DNA from 3 places in the Priestia aryabhattai genome. Region 2 is predicted to be linked to each of the others. Evidence: riboswitches for the same ligand, from Rfam matches in the RefSeq annotation. Region 2 holds a riboswitch; each other region holds the start of a gene.
What was found. Region 2 has a riboswitch for cobalamin ahead of M3225_RS19375 (ABC transporter substrate-binding protein). Riboswitches for the same ligand answer to the same signal wherever they lie in the genome.
Positions count from the first base shown of each region.

Region 1: it holds a riboswitch for cobalamin, as region 2 does, so the genes downstream of both, M3225_RS10995 ((2Fe-2S) ferredoxin domain-containing protein) here and M3225_RS19375 (ABC transporter substrate-binding protein) in region 2, are expected to answer to the same signal.
Region 3: it holds a riboswitch for cobalamin, as region 2 does, so the genes downstream of both, M3225_RS23185 (HoxN/HupN/NixA family nickel/cobalt transporter) here and M3225_RS19375 (ABC transporter substrate-binding protein) in region 2, are expected to answer to the same signal.

Region 1 covers NZ_JAMBOQ010000002.1:801,640-808,276, forward strand. Annotated here, with positions in the region: gene M3225_RS10985 (M42 family metallopeptidase) at 1-746, shown strand, start outside; gene M3225_RS10990 (hypothetical protein) at 1,092-1,250, shown strand; cobalamin riboswitch at 1,397-1,575, shown strand; cobalamin riboswitch at 1,696-1,874, shown strand; gene M3225_RS10995 ((2Fe-2S) ferredoxin domain-containing protein) at 1,978-2,358, shown strand; gene cobJ (precorrin-3B C(17)-methyltransferase) at 2,372-3,994, shown strand; gene M3225_RS11005 (sirohydrochlorin chelatase) at 4,013-4,915, shown strand; gene cobK (precorrin-6A reductase) at 4,912-5,679, shown strand; gene M3225_RS11015 (precorrin-8X methylmutase) at 5,685-6,332, shown strand; gene M3225_RS11020 (cobalt-precorrin-5B (C(1))-methyltransferase) at 6,336-6,637, shown strand, end outside.
Region 2 covers NZ_JAMBOQ010000004.1:158,030-164,666, reverse strand. Annotated here, with positions in the region: gene cbiB (adenosylcobinamide-phosphate synthase CbiB) at 1-688, opposite strand, end outside; gene M3225_RS19380 (adenosylcobinamide amidohydrolase) at 693-1,301, opposite strand; gene M3225_RS19375 (ABC transporter substrate-binding protein) at 1,390-2,349, opposite strand; cobalamin riboswitch at 2,609-2,741, opposite strand; gene M3225_RS19370 (thioredoxin family protein) at 2,832-3,167, opposite strand; gene M3225_RS19365 (YpjP family protein) at 3,335-3,937, opposite strand; gene M3225_RS19360 (class I SAM-dependent methyltransferase) at 4,318-5,097, opposite strand; gene M3225_RS19355 (BrxA/BrxB family bacilliredoxin) at 5,232-5,669, opposite strand; gene M3225_RS19350 (polysaccharide deacetylase family protein) at 5,911-6,637, shown strand, end outside.
Region 3 covers NZ_JAMBOQ010000006.1:58,793-65,429, forward strand. Annotated here, with positions in the region: gene M3225_RS23160 (DUF418 domain-containing protein) at 1-146, shown strand, start outside; gene M3225_RS23165 (ABC transporter permease) at 183-707, shown strand; gene M3225_RS23170 (ABC transporter ATP-binding protein) at 869-1,801, shown strand; gene M3225_RS23175 (undecaprenyl-diphosphatase) at 1,985-2,578, shown strand; gene M3225_RS23180 (organic hydroperoxide resistance protein) at 2,722-3,141, shown strand; cobalamin riboswitch at 3,247-3,429, shown strand; gene M3225_RS23185 (HoxN/HupN/NixA family nickel/cobalt transporter) at 3,563-4,360, shown strand; gene M3225_RS23190 (M20 family metallopeptidase) at 4,590-5,753, shown strand; gene M3225_RS23195 (DoxX family protein) at 5,819-6,241, opposite strand; gene M3225_RS23200 (type 1 glutamine amidotransferase domain-containing protein) at 6,547-6,637, shown strand, end outside.

The DNA of each region.
Region 1 (6,637 bases), on a different contig from region 2:
AATATTGTGAAATTGAAATTTCATCAGGAGAAGTATTTACAGGAACCATCCTTATGCATCAAACATCTGTCCATGTGTATAAAGATGCAGGAAAAGCTGAGCGAAATCAAGAAAATATAGAAATTCGACTGGATGAAAAAGTACATAGTGCAGAAGATGTTCTCAGCCTTGGAATTGAAGTCGGCGATTTTGTTTCGTTTAATCCTCGTGTAGAAATAACAAAAAGCGGTTTTGTTAAATCCCGTCATCTTGATGATAAAGCAAGCGTAGCTTTATTGCTTCAGCTCATTAAAACGATTCAAGAAGAACAAATAGAACTGCCATACACCACGCACTTTCTCATTTCCAATAATGAAGAAATTGGATACGGAGGAAATTCGAACATTACGCCTCAAACAGTAGAATACTTAGCGGTTGATATGGGTGCTATGGGTGATGGGCAATCTACCGATGAATACACCGTGTCTATTTGTGTAAAAGATTCAAGCGGCCCATATCATTACGGTTTGAGAAAACATTTGGTGGAGTTAGCCAAGCAGCATGATATTCAGTACAAATTAGATATTTATCCGTTTTACGGATCAGATGCTTCTGCTGCTATTCGTGCTGGACATGACATCGTACACGGCTTAATTGGTCCAGGAATTGATTCTTCTCATGCGTTTGAGAGAACGCATCAAGATTCATTAAATCATACGTATAAGCTTCTTTATCACTATATTCAGTCAAATATGGTTCAGCTTTAAGAGGTGAATATTTAGTTAATGTATTTTTATGCAAAACAAAGAGCAGGACGGGGTTATTATGTCTGTTCTTTCCTAAAAAGAAGCCGGATAGCCGGCTTCTTTTTTTATAGATACTATACATATTTTTACTGGTGAAGCACCAGTTGATTAAGAAAGCGCCTTTTTTAAAAAGGTATAATACTGCTTAGATCTTTTGTACATTTTGTTCATTTCCAGGAGTTAAAATGTTTTTAAATTTTTAAAATTTTCTTATGACAAGTTTTGTAGAATGGGTTTTCAAAAGGAAATGGTTTCGTCATAATGTGGATATAGCGATCACTACAATAATCGGAGGCGAATCTTTTCATGTGGGTACTGACGGTGTATGCTGGAAAAGAAATGAAAATGTTTGAATTTGAAACTGAAAAGCAGGCGAGAGAAGCTTTTGCAAAAACAAATGGCTGTAAAGTTCTTTCAGAAGTCGTGTATTATAATGATCCTCATTTAACATTGGTAGCTATATAGTAGAAAAACAAGAGCTGATTTTTTGCTCTTGTTTTTTTATAGCCTCTTGTATCTTACGAAAAGAATAGAGTTGAAATAAAAAAAAATGTACGCTATGATATGGTAGTTACTTCTATTATTCTGATAGTTTAAAAGGTTCATATATATCAAACAGCAACAGTAAAGGTGCCAAGAAGGCTTAATAGGGAAACTGGTGAAAGACCAGTACTGCCCCCGCAACTGTAAGTGTGGACGAACGAGTATAACCACTGTGAAAAAATCACGGGAAGGTTCTCAAGTAGAATGATACACAAGTCAGGAGACCTGTCTTTATTGTGAAGTTTCTATTTCTCCGGGGAGCGGGAAGGGAAACGTTGGCTTAAAGTGGCATTCGTGTACACTTTTATTCTGACGTTTTACCCGCTCGCATATTAGCGAAGCGGGTTTTTCTCGTAGCATAAAACTGCATATCGTGCAAAAAAAAGGTGCGTAATATTTACATTGCGTTAAATGGGAAGTCTGGTGTGAAGCCAGCGCGTACCCGCCACTGTGAAGAGGAGCTGATTGCATTTGCCACTGTATTCGGGAAGGCGCAATCAAGTGATGAATCGAAGTCAGGAAACCAGCCTTTTTCTAATGCTAAGCTTACCCTACGGGATATAGGTGGAAGTGCAAAAACTTAGTTTGAATTTTTCTGCGCCTCTATCATTGATAGAGGCGCTTTTTTTTAGTAAAGGAGCGAATGAGTGTGACGACGTGGAACTTAAATGGAACAAAACATCACGTGTTGATTTGTAATGGAAGTAGCTGTATGAGAAAAGGTGGAGAAGAAGCCACGCAAGCTATTCGTAATAAAGTGGGGGAACTGAACTTAGATGAAGCGGTTCATACAACGCGTACGCGCTGTAACGGACGATGCAAAGATGCTCCTGTAGCTATCGTATATCCTTCGGGAGACTGGTACAAGCAGGTCACTGAAAAAGTGGCTCACCGGATTGTCGAAGAGCATTTAGCAGGTGGCTGCAGCTTAAAGGAATCGCTTATTTATGAATATGATCAAAAGGGTTTCGTTTCTCCAGAAAACAGTGACTCCATAGAAGGAATTGACAAAGTAAAAAGTAACGCATAAAGGAGGAGCTAGCATGAAAGGTAAACTGTTAGTTATTGGATTCGGTCCAGGAAGCTTTGAACATATTACACAGCGAGCAAGAGAAGCCATTCAAGAAAGTGATATGATCATCGGTTATAAAACCTATGTGGAATTAATTCAAGGACTGTTAACGAATCAGCAAATTATCAGTACAGGAATGACCGAAGAAGTAAGCCGTGCACAAGAAGCTGTAAAGCAAGCTGAAGCAGGGAAAACCGTGGCGGTTATTTCAAGCGGAGATGCAGGAGTATACGGAATGGCTGGACTTGTGTATGAAGTGTTGATTGAAAAGGGCTGGAAAAAGGAAACGGGCGTAGAGCTGGAAGTAATTCCTGGCATTTCGGCCATTAATTCATGTGCATCTCTCCTTGGTGCACCCGTAATGCATGATGCCTGTACGATTAGTTTAAGTGATCATCTTACGCCTTGGGAGCTAATCGAAAAACGAATTGAAGCAGCTGCACAAGCAGATTTTGTAGTGGCTTTTTATAATCCGAAAAGCGGAAGACGAACAAGGCAAATTGTTGAAGCGCAAAGGATTCTATTAAAATACCGTTCCCCTGATACGCCTGTTGGTCTTGTGAAAAGCGCTTATCGTGACCGTGAAGAAGTCGTAATGACCAATTTAAAAGATATGTTAAATCATGAAATCGGCATGCTGACTACCGTTGTTGTTGGAAATTCCTCTACATTCTTTTACGACGATTTAATGATTACACCGCGCGGGTATCAGCGGAAATATACCCTCAACCAAACAGAGCAGCCGCTAAGACCTCATCAGCGACTTCGAAAAGAAGCAGAACCATGGGCTCTTGATCAAGAGGAGGCTGTAAAGCAATCAGCTTCAGCTATTGAAGCAGTTCAGAACACAAGAGAAGAAACAGCAGCTTCACGAGCCCTTGCAGAAGAAGCGCTTCAAGCAATTTTAGGTGAATCCACTTCTGCGGTCGTACACCAGCCAATCGAGTCTATTTTTGAAGTAGCAGTTAGTCCAGGACTTGCAAATAAGAAATTCACGCCTGTTCAAATGACCACACTAGCAGAAGTTGTTGGTGAAAAAGGTACGATGGAGTATACACCTGACCATCAAATCAAACTGCAAATTCCAACGGCTCATCCAGATATGATCATTGAAAAGCTCCAAGCAGCTTCCTTTTTATTATCTCCGGTCGGAGACGTGTTCACAATCAAAGCGTGTGATTTTTGCGATGGAGAAAAAAGCGATGCCATTCCACATACGGAAGAATTACAAAAACGCCTGGGGGGAATGGACATGCCAAAAGAGCTGAAGCTTGGTATTAATGGATGCGGTATGGCTTGTTACGGTGCTGTTCAAGAAGATATCGGCATTGTCTATAGAAAAGGTGCGTTTGACTTATTTTTAGGAGCTAAAACGGTTGGACGCAATGCGCATTCAGGTCAAATTGTAGCGGAAGGCATAGCGCCCGATGACATTGTTGAAATAGTGGAGAATATTATCCATGAATATAAAGAAAAAGGTCATCCTAATGAGCGGTTTCATAAATTCTTTAAGCGTGTGAAGAACGTCTATGGTTTCGACTATCAAGATATAACACCAAAAATAAAAGTAGAACCAGCTCCGTGCGGAGATTAAGAAATGGGAGGACATTATATGAAATCAGTTTTATTTGTAGGTCATGGAAGCAGAGATCCTGAAGGGAACGATCAAATTCGCGAGTTTATTTCTACTATGAAGCATGATTGGGACGCATCTATTTTAGTAGAAACGTGTTTTCTGGAGTTTGAACGTCCGAATGTAAGTCAAGGAATTGACACGTGTGTGGCAAAAGGAGCACAAGATGTAGTTGTGATTCCGATTATGCTCTTGCCTGCTGGTCATTCTAAAATACATATTCCGGCGGCTATAGATGAGGCCAAGGAAAAATATCCACATGTAAACTTCGTATACGGGCGTCCCATTGGCGTTCATGAAGAAGCTCTTGAAATTTTAAAAACGAGATTACAAGAATCAGGAGAGAATTTAGAAACTCCAGCTGAAGACACGGCTGTTATTGTCTTAGGACGAGGAGGAAGTGATCCTGATGCAAACAGTGATTTATATAAAATTACGCGCCTTCTTTGGGAAAAAACAAACTATAAAATCGTTGAAACTTCTTTTATGGGCGTGACCGCTCCATTGATTGATGAAGGAGTGGAGCGATGTTTGAAATTAGGCGCTAAAAAAGTGGTGATTCTTCCGTATTTCTTATTTACAGGCGTATTAATTAAGCGTTTAGAAGAAATGGTTAAGCATTATAAATTGCAGCATGAAGACATTGAGTTTAAGCTAGCCGGCTATTTCGGTTTTCATCCAAAACTGCAGACAATTTTAAAAGAACGTGCTGAAGAAGGATTAGAAGGTGAAGTGAAAATGAACTGCGATACGTGTCAATATCGCCTCGGCATTATGGAGCATATTGATCACCATCATCATCACGATCATGACCATGATCACGGACACCATCACCACGATCACCACGATCACCATGAAGATAAGGTCGGCGAGCTAAAATGATTTTATTGTTAGCTGGAACTAGCGATGCACGTGCATTAGCCGTGCAAGTGAAAAAAGCAGGTTATGACGTTACGGCAACGGTTGTAACCGACAATGCAGCAATCGAATTACAGCGAGCAGAAGTGAAAGTGAAAATTGGACGTCTCACAAAAGAAGATATGACGGATTTTATAAACGAACATGGTGTAAAAGCTATTGTTGATGCAAGTCATCCTTTTGCCGAAGAAGCGTCTAAAAATGCTATCGGTGCGGCTGCTGAAACAGCGATTCCTTACATACGCTATGAGCGGGCTTCGCAGGCTTTTACCTATGATAATATGACGATGGTTTCTACGTATGAAGAAGCAGCAGAAGTAGCAGCTGAGAAAAAAGGAGTTATTATGCTGACAACAGGCAGCAAGACGCTGCAGGTTTTTACAGAAAAGCTGCTTCCTCTTTCAGATGTACGGCTTGTTGCTCGTATGCTTCCAAGGCTGGATAATATGGAAAAGTGCCAGCAATTAGGACTGCCGCAAAAAAATATTATTGCTATTCAAGGGCCGTTTACAAAAGAGTTTGACCGAGCGCTGTATAAGCAGTACGGAGTGACGGTCATGGTCACAAAAGAAAGCGGAAAAGTTGGATCTGTGGATGAAAAAGTGGAAGCAGCCAAAGAGTTGGGCTTAGATATCATTATGATTGGGCGACCAAAAATCGAGTATGGGACCGTTTATTCTACGTTTGAAGAAGTGGTTCATGCTTTAGTAAACCAAACTAGGAGTTGATTGAGATGGATTTTCGTACAGAATTTAAACCGTTAACTGTTCAGCCTCAGCAAATTGAAGGAAAAAGTTTTGAAATGATTACAGAAGAGCTTGGGCCTCATCCGTTTACAGATGAACAGTACCCAATTGTTCAGCGCGTGATTCATGCGTCTGCAGACTTTGAGCTTGGACGCAGCATGCTGTTTCATCCGGATGCCATTCAAGCAGGAATTAAAGCAATTCGCAGCGGCAAGCAAGTGGTTGCTGATGTACAAATGGTACAAGTAGGAACAAACAAGCAACGAATTGAAAAACACGGCGGGGAAATCAAAGTTTATATCTCAGATTCGGACGTCATGGAAGAAGCGAAGCGTTTAAATACAACGCGTGCAATTATTTCTATGCGAAAAGCAATTAAAGAAGCAGACGGCGGGATTTTTGCAATTGGGAACGCACCGACAGCTTTACTTGAATTAATTCGTTTGATTAAAGAAGGAGAAGCGAAGCCTGGGCTTGTTATTGGTCTGCCGGTAGGATTTGTTTCAGCAGCTGAATCTAAAGAAGAGCTTGCTAAACTTGACGTGCCGTTTATTACAAACATTGGGCGAAAAGGCGGTAGTACGGTAACCGTTGCTGCATTAAATGCAATTTCAATCCTTGCAGATCAGGTGTAACGTATGAAGGAAGTGCCAAAAGAACCTAAGAAACTCAGAGAAGGCTATACAACGGGCGCTTGTGCAACGGCAGCTACGAGAGCAGCGCTGCTTACGCTAATTTCAGGAGAAGTGCAAGATGAGTCAACGATTTACTTACCTGTCGGTCGCTTTGCTACGTTTCATCTTGAAGAATGCGAGTATCGCGCAAGCAGCGCTGTAGCTAGCATCATTAAAGATGCTGGAGACGATCCCGACGCCACGCACGGAGCGCTGATTATTTCTGAAGTTTCGTGGTGTAATGGTGTAGACATTATCATTGATGG
Region 2 (6,637 bases):
TGCTTTTTGCTACATTAACAGCGGTCATCACCACTGCAGTTAACCGACTTGGAATATAGTTTAATACGTCATCGGTTTTTGCACTAAAGTAGCCAAACAGAAAGTAGCGGTCATTTTTGTACCCAACCATTGAATCACATGTGTTAATAGCTCGGTAAAAAAAGGCTAGGGCTCCTCCTCCTATAAATGCATAAAAAAGCGGAGCTGTAATACCATCACTTGTATTTTCAGCGACAGTCTCTACCGTCGCTCTGGCAATTTCTCCTTCTGACAAACGATCTGTATCTCGTCCCACAATCATGCTTACTTCATATCTAGCTTTCTCCATATCTCCTAGCTGAAGCGGCTTTTGTACCTTATAAGCAGCTTCACTTAAGGAACGAGTAGATATGGTAGTCGCAATCATTACGCCCTCTACTAAAACACCTGCTATAAAATGAACTCCGTACAAAATATGAAGGAATAAGAAAGGAATAACTCCTGCGAGCACAACCATACTTATAACAAGAAGCAATCCCTTGAATCGTTTTCCTGTACCTTTATTTAACCTGGAATCCATCCAATAAATCCACTTGCCAAACCAACGCACGGGATGCGGCCAATTTTCCGGGTCGCCTATGATTCGGTCAATTAGTAAAGCAATCGTCATGGCCGTCATGTGTGCAATCATCACTTGTGTAATACTCATTTCTTCACCTCTTTTCCTTAAGTCCCTGCTCTAAGCTTATTTTCACCAGCTTGGCTACCGCTTGACCTAAAGCGGTCATAGAGCCTGCATATTCATATAACGGTCCCTGCTGAGACGCTGCAACTGAGATACTGTCCGTAGATGTTCCCGTAGCAATCGTCTTTGTAGCTGGATCTATGACACCCAGCTGTGACAGCATTTTTGTTTTGGCTTCTGTAGCCGCAATAAAAAGCTGTAAAAATGCAGCATCTGTAAGCTTTCCTTCAATAAAAAAAAACATATTAATTGTACCAGGAGAGGAATAGAATGGGACAGCTTCATCAGCTGTAATGTCCACTGCGTTTCCTACTCCCGCCGTTATCACTGAGGCTACTCTTACTCCGTAGCCCTCATAACAGTAAATCGCTCTTTCCTTTAACCAAACGGCTGTCATCAAACCTACGATTTGATCATGACGCACATTTTCTTTCATCAAATATTGCTCATACTCCAAAGAAGGAGTATCTGAATAATAGTTCTTGTGAACAAATCGATTGTAAAAGGTGTCCGTTTCCGTAATACCTGTTCCTAAAACGCCTGAGCTGTATGTTTTATAAGAAGTCTCGGTTTTCATGATTAAAAGCTCAGGCCGTTCTTCAATTTTAAGATGTGAAAAGGGACCAATCCCCTTTTCAATTCGAACTGGAATATGGTCCCTCTTCTTATTTATTGTACACCTCAGGGTATACCGCTTTTGCTAAGTCCTCTAAGCCATCTACAATACGAGGTCCTAAGCGATTGATTTTGTTTTGATCAATCTTCTCAATGTTACCCTCTTTTACAGCAGTCATGCTGCTCCAAGCGGGACGCTTCATAATCTCATTTTTATCTGCATCATACGTTGCTATAATAACGTCAGGGTTTAACTTAACAACCTGCTCTTCAGAAAACTTAACCCAACCGTCTTCACTAGCCGCTACGTTATCAGCACCGATCATAGTAAGCATTTCGTTCATGAACGTACCTTTTCCTGTTGTATAAATCTCAGGAGCTCCTGATACTTCTATCCATACTTTTTTACGATCTTCTTTTGAAATCGTTTTTGCTTTTTTCTCAATTGAAGCTACTTTTTCTTTCATGTCTTTAATTGTTTGGTTAGCTTCTTTTGTTTTACCCGTTAATTTACCGATTTGCGTAATAGAATCATAAACCGTATCAAACGTCGTTGAATCTTTTACAACAAATACCGGAATACCCGCGCTTTCAATTTGTTTAAATACTTCATCTGAAACGCCCATACTTGAAGCGTGTGCCAGCACTAAATCAGGATTTAAAGCAATAACTTTTTCTGCATTAACGTTCATATCTCCCACCTGCGCTTTTTTCTTTACGCTTTTAGGATAATCATCGTTGCTTGTTACACCGACTAATTCTTTTTCAAGGCCAAGGGCATATACAATCTCCGTATTACTTGGCATTAATGAAACGATTTTCTTAGGCTGTTTTTTCAACGTAATTTCTTTATCACGCGCGTCTTTTACCTTTACTGGAAACGCAGCTTGTGACGTTTGTGCTGTATCTTGCTTCGTTTTTTTATCACTGCTGCTTTGGTTGCCTGAACCGCATGCTGCAAGTACGATGACTAACAGTGCAATAATGGAATACGAAAGCCATTTTTTCATCTAAATACTCCCCCTATATATTGTTCATTGTGAATACGAAACCTCTATGTTAAAGGAAAAGCAAATGACCATGCAAAAAGCAGCGCTATCCCGTTTTTTCCGCTTTGACTATGTATACTGCTCGTCGGCAGCTTCAAAATAAAAAAGCTTTACTTTCAATTGAAAGCAAAGCAGGTAACGTCAAGGTAAGCAGGAAAAGAATCCATTCACTATACTTGATATGTATGTTCATTACCCTGCTTCACCCTTCCTCGAAGGTTTCACAGCTAACAATAAGGCAGGTCTCCTGACTTACGCACAAAGCGCTTACAGTGGCGGGACCGCGCTGGTTTTTCACCAGACTTCCCTTTTCACTCAATCTTTAAATTGAGACCTTATTGCTTTACGATTATTCACTTGTCCTAGTATACCCCACTCATCGAAAAATGGAAATAGCAATTCTCACAAAAAAAGCTGCGAGAATGCTCTCGCAGCTTAGGGAATTAAAGAGTTGCTAAAAATTCACGGACCGCTTCAGGCGTTTTAGCATTTGCACTGTGCAGGTGCGCAATTTTTTCACCGTTTTTATATACAAGAAGAGAAGGAATACCCATTACATTGTTTTCAGCAGAAAGTTCTTCAAACTCATCCTTGTCAATTTTAAACCATGCTTTATCTGTATTTTCGTCAACGATTTCACCAATGAACATATCCAAACGTTTGCAATCAGGACACCACGTTGTCGTAAAAATCCCAACGCTTAGTGTTTCATTCTTAATTTGTTCGCGAAATTGTTTTTCTTCCGTAAATTGTTTCATTGTGTTACCTCCAGCATTTATTCTTTCCTTCTCACTATTCTATGGTAAGAAGTCTGACTTCATTATAAACGATTTTTTTATCGTTGTGCTAATGTTTCAGCTTATTTAGACCATAACGGTTTTAGACGTAAAAAAATGCTAGCTTAAAAAAGCTAACATTTCGAAATCGTAGAATGTTGTGTCTATTATCAGCTAAACCATTTAGGCGGCATGTTTCGGTTCCAATAAATTTTCCCTAAATCATAATGCTTTTGAAAATTATCTGCAGCCGCATGATAGTGAAAATTAAACCAGTATCCATCTTTTGGAGGGTTTTCACGCCGCACATGAAACCGTATTAAGTCCTGACCGGTTTCCCGGTCATATACATGGAAAATCTTTTCACCATAGCCAGCAGCGGGGTGCTCGCTTATCTCGAGATTCTGAATTGACTGTTCACGTTCAGTGCCAATGCCGGTCAGCACTTCTTCAATTTTAGGTAACACTGCTTGACGAAATTCATCTTCAATGACAGGCCCAATTTTCGTTCCGAATTTTTCCACTGACTGTTTTTCGGCTGATTCCATTGCATACGTAACAAATGATGAAACGTCTTCATATTTTGGTTCTTCATATGGCAAATGAATATCTTCTATAACAGCTGTGACAGGAGTTGTTTCTCTTACATACCCTGCTTTATGTTGCTTGTCCGCTTTTGCATCATCAACGTATAAATATTCTGGTGGAGTGACAAGCCCAAATGTAAATACTGTAATAAATACAACTAGCATTCTTTTTATCCATCTAGGCATTCGTATCTTTCCTTTCTCATCTTTTCCCATATGGTCTTTTCATATCGTAAAATTCGTTATCATAACTCACTAGGTATTGTAACATACTTATTAATTTTTTACCTATATTTGCTTATTCATTTATGCTGTCTACGGGCATTCGACGACTTTTTAGTTAGCACCTTCCTTCTTTTGTTTGAGGTTGTCACACCGAGCGGAAACCTATACAAGATATTCCTGTTTTGCTGGATGCTTAAACACAAAAGTATTTTTATGTTCAAAAATATATCATACTTTTATGAACTTTAGATGAAATTCACAAAAAAAACTTCCAAAACTTTTTAATTCCTAAAAGGTTTTGGAAGTCTTTTCAATGATCGTGCTTCATTTTACTTTTTTGTTTATTTTTGTATGTCAATTGTACCGTAATGAAATTTTGATGTTTTTCGTTTTTGCACAGTAAATCCATGCTCTTCAAAACGACTGCTTTTCCAATGATCTTTTAACACGATCTTTTGTTTGGCCACTCTTTTTGCTTCTTGTATAGCCATTGGCGTCAACGTGGTATACAATGCGATCGCTTTAATACCATTAATTCCATTCGATTCATCAATTTGCTCTTGAAACATGGGATCAAAATAGACAACATCAAAAGAATTATCTTCACAGCATGCCAAAAACGATTCAAAATTTTGATGAACCACGTTTATACGCTTCATTGCATCGTTCAACTCTTTTACGTCACTTTTCCAATTTAAAAGTCCTTGTTTGACTAAATAAGCTACATAGCGGTTGCCTTCTAGTCCGACAACTTTTCCGCTTTTCCCTACCGCTGCGCTCGCCATCATGCTATCCGATGCAAGACCAAGTGTACAGTCAAGCACGCTCATTCCTTTTTCCAAACTAGCTGCTTCAATAAACGGATCACGTTCTCCACGCAGCCATCTCTTCACTCTAAACATAGCGGAATTTGGATGAAAAAAAATAGGTTCCTCTTCGTTTTGGACATGCAATTCTACTCTATTCTTACCGACAACCAGCACGTCTGCAGCTTGAAGATTCTGAAGATCTGCAACGGATTTTTTCTCTCTTGTTACAAAAGGTATACTTAAATCGGCGGCTATCTGTTTGGCTTTTACAATCATGTGTTCATTTGTTCGACCAGCAGTCGTAACAATCACTTTCATAACTCCCCCTACACTGTTTGGCTATTTACATAGAGAAAAAGGATGCCGCTAGACATCCTTTTTCTTATAAAGTATATGCGATTTTTCTCTAAAAATCTACATGCTAGATGTGACAAAAGCAGGACATTTTATGAACAGTGCTGCTTAAAGCCATTTAAAATGTTTTCAAAAATAACTTCTAACGGCTGACCTTCAATTTCATGTCGAGGAATAAAATGAACTACTTCTTTTCCTTTTAAAAGCGCCATAGACGGTGATGAAGGCTCAATGTCCCCAAAATATTCACGCATTTTAGCTGTTGCTTCCTTATCTTGACCGGCAAAAACTGTTACTACTTGATTTGGTTTTTGCTCAGACTGTAAGTATGCTTGTGTTGCTGCAGGACGTGCTAAACCAGCAGCGCATCCACAAACTGAATTAACTACAACAAAAGTTGTTCCTTCTACGTTTTCCATAAAATCAACTACGGCTTCCTCTGTTGTTAATTCTTCATAACCAGCTTGAGTTAATTCTTGACGCATTGGTTTAACTAACTGACGCATATATTCTTCATATGCCATTGACATATTAACATTCCTCCTAACAATCATTCACGCTAAAAGCATACTATAAAAGCCAGGAAAAATCTAGCTACTCACCTTTCAAATCCTTATCGTTGTCCCATTTCCCTTTTCCCTTTGACAAAGAAAGACTAAAACCGGGTCATATCATCTAATTTTTTTCCATAAAAATGTCGATTTTTACTATTAATATTCCATTTTTTGTACTATAGTAGTAAATAGTAGTTTAGTAGAAAGGATTTTCAAATTGAACCAGCGATTTAAACCGAACAAACGATTTTATGCATTCTTGTCTTTAGTGTTAGTGATCGTGACTTCTTTGTTTTTTATTACAGAAGCCAAAGGAAGTGAATCCGCTGCATCTCAGCAAGCCTTAGCATCTACTGCATTGCCGCTGAAAGAAGCTGCATCTTCAGCACAACCTGAGAAGCTGCTTAATACACTTCACCATAATATGTATGTAGCAAATACGGTGAACGATCAAAATCAAGCTCTTACACAGCCTGTGTACCTTACATTTGACGATGGTCCAACACCTGATACTCTTCATATTTTAAATGCTTTGCGTCAATATAACGTAAAAGCAACTTTCTTTATGTTAAAGCATCAAATTGACGCTCACCCTGAAATTGCTAAAAAAGTAGCACAAGAAGGACATGCCATCGGCTGTCACGGCGTCTCCCATGATATTCATGTCATGTATAGTGAAGATGGCGCTGCATTAAAAGAAATGCAGGAGTGTCAAGCAACAGTTAAGAAAGTAACCGGTGTTGACAGTAAGTTAATCCGCGTTCCTTACGGCAGCGTTCCTTATTTAAAAGAGCCCCACCGTACAGAGTTGCTAAGCCACTTTAAATTATGGGACTGGAATGTAGACAGTGAAGACTGGGCACTTCGTTCTGCACCTAGAATTATTCAGGCCATTGAACCTCATATTCAAAGGGTTAACTCCAATGGAAGAACACCAGTCATTT
Region 3 (6,637 bases), on a different contig from region 2:
TTATCGGCAGTTATATGTACGTGCAAAAATTTAAAACTGGACCGGTGGAAAAGCTACTGCGCATGTGGACAAATTTTTCTTGGAGTGGAAAGCCAAAAGAGAAAAAAGCTTTACCGGCAGAAGTGAATCATCCTTTTGTTGGGTGATCGGGATTAAACTTATGTATAAAGGAGATTTTCAAAATGTGGGCCATTAGTGTAAAAGAGTTTCAAAGCTTATTTAAAAGTATTAAATCAATTATTGTTATTTTAGTAGTATGCGGTGCTTCCTATGGAATAGCTTATGTAGTTAGTCAATTTGGAGGTCAATTGACAAGTGCACAGATTCAAGATGGAGCCAATGGGGGAATTTTGCTAATGCTTCTCGGGTTTGGACCTTTATTTATTTCAAGTCTTTCTCATAATGTTATTAATCAAGAAATTAAAGCAAGAACAGCCAGGTTTTTAGTTACAAAAACATCAAGAGAACGTATTGTACTAGGGAAATTCTTGGGGGGGGTGTTGTTTCTGGCTTGTTTGTATCTCTATTTCATTTCTACTGATTGCGTTTATTTCGCATCATTTTTCTTTTTTTATATTTTTAGAGTGTCTACTATTCACTGTGTGTATGATTTCATTTGTATTAATGCTTTCAGCTTTGATGCCAAATCCAACTCATACCATGTTTTTATCGCTTATTTTATCGCTTGTTTTACCGGTACTGAGTGAATGGAGCATGTTTTCATCAAAAGAATATATTGCATGGTTTAAGTATGTGACACCCTACTACTATTTAGAGCTGGAGAAAGGCTATCTAACAGTTCTCTTTATTTTTGCAGCATTTTGTTTATGTACGGCACTTTGGAGTTTTAAAAGGAGAGAAGTATAACATGTATGCCATTGAAACAAGTAAATTAACTAAAAAGTATGGATCTAAAACAGTTGTTAACAGTATTAATTTACAAGTCCCACAAGGAGAAATTTACGGGTTTTTAGGAAGAAACGGAGCAGGAAAGTCTACATTTATTAATATGCTTACCGGCGTTTCATTTCCTTCAGCAGGAGAATTTACGCTGCTGGGACAGAGTGATATTGATTTAGAGCTTCAGAAGAAAATAGGCGTTCTTCCTGACTATGCCAACTTTTACGATGAGATGACAGCGCTCAATCACCTGCGCTATTTTGTAAAGATAAACGGCCATCGCTTTTCCAATGAACACTGTAGTAATATACTGAAGAAAGTAGGCTTAGAAGGACATGAGCATCAGAAAGTTGGAAATTTTTCATTTGGAATGAAAAAGAAGTTAGGAATTGCTCAAGCAATTGTAACAGACCCAGATATTATCTTTTTAGATGAACCAACTTCTGGAGTAGATGTTGAATCTGCTCTTCACATTCATGAACTAATAAGAGAACTTAAAGGTCAAGGCAAGACGATTTTTATGACGTCTCATAATTTAAATGAAGTCGAGAAGATTTGTACACGTGTAGCGATTATGAAAAATGGCGTCATTTTAATAGAAGGTACAATGGAAGAGCTCCGCTTTCAATATCAAGCGAAAAAAACGGTGATTATCAAACATGATCCTTATCCAAACAGCCACAAAGAATATATTCAACAGTTTTTCCGTACGTTGAGTCCCGAAGTTGAATACCATCACACGTACACAAAAGTGATGCTTCAAAAAGAAAGAAATATCCCTCTTATTATTCGCGAATTGATTCAATGCGGCATCGACATTTATCAAGTTCACGTAGAAGAACCTTCTTTGGAAGAAATCTTTTTGCAAAAAAATGTTGTGGATCACTCACAAGTAAGTTGATGAGCGAAAGCCTATTGATTTACTATTCGGCCTTTTATCAGCAAGAGTTAAGAAAATAAGTAAGAAATTAAAATACGTTATTTATAAATACCAGTTAGGAAGCTTCTGACAAAATCATGTTCATTTTCTCAAGAAACTGATAAGATAGCTAATGACATTTAAAAATAAGAAAGGATTTCGATTATGTTATCAGCTATTAATTCAGTAGATTATACCATTTTCCACGCGGTGAATCAGTATGCCTCGCATGTGAAGTTTGTAGATTCGCTGATGGTATTCTTTGCAGATTATGCCCAGTATGTACTTATCGTTTTACTCGGCTTGTTTTTACTTATTAATAAAAACGGCAGCCGTGTTATAGCATTTCAAGCCTTATGTGCTTGTGCCACAGGAGTCTTTATCAATAAAGTGATTAGTTTATTTGCTTATCGAGATCGTCCGTTTATCTCTCACCACGTGAATCAGCTTATTGATCACGCCGCGAATTCTTCATTTCCAAGCGATCATGCTACATCTGCATTAGTTATCACTTTTACCATTTGGCTGCACTTCAAGCGTTCAGGGCGCATGTGGGTTGTAATGGGTGCACTCATTGCATTTTCACGCGTATGGGTAGGTGTTCACTATCCATTCGATGTATTAACAGGAGCCATTTTAGGCTGCGTGTTGGCGTTATTTATTCATTATGTTATTTTTAATACGAAACTGATGAGGGCTATTACCAACCTGTCTATTTTTCGAAAATCAGCTTATGACGAACAGTCTCAATATTATTAAGAAAAAGTCGCAAATATGCGGCTTTTTTTATTGGGGAATTTTTAATGCATTTAATACTTGTTTTTTAAAATTGAATTGTGTACAATTAAATTACGGAAACGATAAATGAAAAACTTTTAATAAAAAAGAAGAGAGGTTTATACATGAAAGCTTTATATGAAACAACAGTCGTTAACACAGGTGGAAGAACAGGAGAAGTTCATTCTTTAGATAACATCTTTAATTTGGATGTTGCAACACCTCCAGCGCTTGGTGGAGAAGCAACAACAGCAACAAACCCAGAGCAGCTATTTGCAGCTGGATACAGTGCTTGTTTCAACAGTGCGTTAGAATTTATGTTGAAAAAACACAGCGTAGAAATCAAAAGCAGTGAAGTAAAAGCTACGGTTCAGCTGCTTCCAGATAAAGCTGATCAAGGAGTAAAAATTGGAGTAGCGCTTGAAGCTCATATCGAAGGACTAGATTTAGAAACAGCGAAAAAATATGTAGACCTAGCTCACTCATACTGCCCGTATTCAAAAGCAATCAGCGGTAACGTAGACGTCACAGTAGAAGTAGTTTAATTGCTTTAAAAATCCTGCTAAGCATATAAAGCTTAGCGGGATTTTTTTATTTGAATTTTCTCTATTCATTTGTAAGCAGTACTAGTATAATGAGGAAGAAAATGAAATCATTCGCACAGTTTAGGTGCTCTTACATAGCGTAAGAGGTAACAGGGAATCGAGTGCAAATCTCGAGCGGTCCAGCCACTGTAAGCAGGGAGTTTTCTATCATATCGTCACTCAAAATGGGGAAGGCGGTAGAAAATGATGATCTCAAGCCAGGAGACCTACCTATTCTGTACACTTGACTCTTCTAGGAAAGAGGCGGTGTATCAAGGTACGCAGTGAGCAATTGCTGTTTATTTTCATATACCGACACATCCTCAATTTCTATAGAATTGAGGCTTTTTTACGTTTTATTTTAAAAAAAGGAGTGTAGGAAATGGAAGGTTTATCAGTTTTTTTACTTGTCTTTTTATTAGGAATCAGACACGGATTGGATGCCGATCACTTGGCTTTTATCGACGGCCAGACCCGATATAATTGGCGAATGGGCAGCCGTTTTGCCCCGTGGGTCGGAACACTGTTTTCACTAGGTCACGGAGGAATTGTGGCCGTCACGGCTGGGGTGCTGGGCGTGGTGATGAAAAATTTTACGTTTCCATCGTATTTCGATCATTTTGCATCTTGGGTATCAATTATCTCGCTTTTTCTAATTGGGACATTAAACGCATATCATTTGCTTCGAACCAAAAATAAAGAGGAAGAGTTTCAGCTGAGCGGATTAAAAGGGAAGTTTATGCCGAAAATCGCAAAAGGAACAACTAATCCTTTCCTAATTATTCTTGTAGGAGCGTTGTTTGCTTTAGCAGCCGAAACGGTCAGTCAAACGGCCGTGTGGTCTCTAGCTGTAGGGAACACAGGCAAGTATACGCCGCTTTTATTAGGGCTAGTATTTATGTTTGGCATGATGCTGACAGATACAATCGATTCAATGATTGTACATAAAATGGTGAATGAATCGAGTAAATTTGGACAATCTGCTTCCCGCTTGATGGGCTGGGTTATTGTTATTCTCGCATATGGTGTGTCATTCTACTTAGCGTTCACTTTCTTTAATCCGTGGGCCGAAGTGAATTTTGAAATGGTTGGCGTTATTCTGTTTATTTTCTTAGTGTCTATGTTTGTTTTTGTGAGTGTGAAATCAAAAGGGAAAAATATCAAAATAAATGTCAATTAATAAAATGAAAGCTTTAATCTGTTGAAGATTGAAGCTTTTTTGTATGAATTTGTTGAAGTTTATGGCTATTTTCGGTCGGTTATGAATAAGTTAAAGTATTATCTGTATTTTAAGGATGGAAAATTGTCTGAAAACCATTATAATTAAGGATAATTTAAGATCGTTATGTGAAACGTAGAACATACTCATACGTACGATAAATAAAATTAGTGAATGCAGGCAGCAGGGGTTGTTTGGAGGAGGAATTGATTTGAGTCAGGTAATGGTAGAACAAAGTGTATTTAGTTATTTAAAAGAACATGAACAAGAGATGCTTGAAGATTTAGTTGGATTTGTGAAAAAAGAATCACCATCCTATAGTAAAGAGTTAGTGGATCAGTGTGGAATGTATTTAACGCAGCTGTTTCAAAAGCGTCTAGGCGTAGGGCACGAAGTCATAGAAGAAAAAGAAGTAGGAAACCACTTGAAATTTACGATTGGAGAAGGAGAAAAGCAGCTTTTAATCATTGGTCACTTTGACACGGTATGGGAAAAGGGAAGGCTGAGCTTAAGAACAGAGGGAAACAAGCTGTACGGTCCGGGAATTTTAGACATGAAAGGTGGCATTGTGCAATCTATATGGGCGATTAAAGCGATTCAAGAGCTCGGCTTAGCGCTGGATAAAAAAATTGTGTTTTTCTGCAATTCAGATGAAGAGATTGGGTCGATTTCTTCTAAAAAATATATTGAAGAAGAAGCACAAAGAAGTGAAGCAGTGCTAGTAGCAGAACCTGCGGTCGCGGGTTCTGGCGCGTTAAAAACGTCGCGCAAAGGAGCGGGAATTTTCACCGTAAAAGTATGGGGACGAGCAGCACATGCGGGTAATCACCACAAAGAAGGAATCAATGCTATTGAAGAGCTGGCGCGCCAAGTGATTTTCCTTCAAGGTTTAACAGATTACGAAAAAGGTACAACGGTGAACGTTGGGACATTTACGGGAGGCAGCGGTACAAATGTAGTGCCGGAATATGCAGAAGCGCACGTGGATTTACGTGTTTCTACAGAAGAAGAAGCTAAACGCATGACGGATATTATTTTGAATTTAACCCCCATTTTAAAAGGGATTAAGCTAGAAGTAACGGGAGGCATGAACCGTCCTCCGATGGTCAAGTCTAAACAAACGGAAGAGTTATTTGAATGCGCTCAGTCAATCGCGGCCAAACTGGGAATGAAATTAGAAGAAGCAGCTGTTGGAGGCGGAAGCGATGGCAATTTTACAGCGGCCATTGGCGTTCCCACACTAGATGGATTGGGAGCATGCGGAAAAGGAATACATGCGGAATATGAACATATCCAAATTGATACGTTGTCCGAGCGTTCTTCTTTATTTGCGAATTTGTTGTTGCAAATATAAAAATCCCCGCCTCAAAAGGCGGGGATTAAGTTAGAAGCTTATATTGGGAGAGTATAAGCTTTTTTTTATTTACTGCTTTCTTCTTGAAGAGAAAAGGCAGTTTCTTTCTTTTTGAATACCACTTGATCAAGAGCAAGGAATTGGCTTCCTGCAAGAAACAAGTGAGCAGACATTGCAATTAAGGCGATATCAAACTCAAATCCGCCTACAAATCCGCTTTTAAGCTTTGCTGTGAAAATAGCGCCAAGCATAATCGCTACAAATAAAGCAGCTACGACTCTTGTTGCTAGACCAAGAATAATAAGAACCCCACCTACAAGTTCAATCGTTGCAACAATGTATGCCATGAAACCAGGGATTCCTAGGCTATCAAAGAACCCTACTGTATTTTCAATCCCGCCTTGCCATTTTTGAAGACCGTGTACTAAAAATGTAAAACCTAATACTAAACGAATAATAAGTGAACCAATTTCGACGTTTTTATTCACTTTACTTCCTCCTTTAAGTGTATTTGAAAAACACTACATTATGTAGTGTGAAAGCCCGAAAAAAGAAATATAGCAATCAAATCAGAAAGTCTTTCTGATTTGGATAATTTTTCAACATTATGAACATCACACTACACATTGTAGTGTGATGTTCGTCCTTAGTCAAGTGAAAATATGAAATTAGACCATTTGGCATACAAAAGCTTCCTAATGAGCACTTGAAAACTCCTTTAATTATGTACAAGTCAGTCCCTTATTTTCAATCTCATTCTCCAACATGCTATACTGATGGCGGAGGTGTTACGATGCGTTTAGAAAATAAAAGGGTTATTGCGCTTGTTAGTGCAGACTTTGAAGATCTAGAACTATGGTATCCAGTGATGCGTCTTCGAGAAG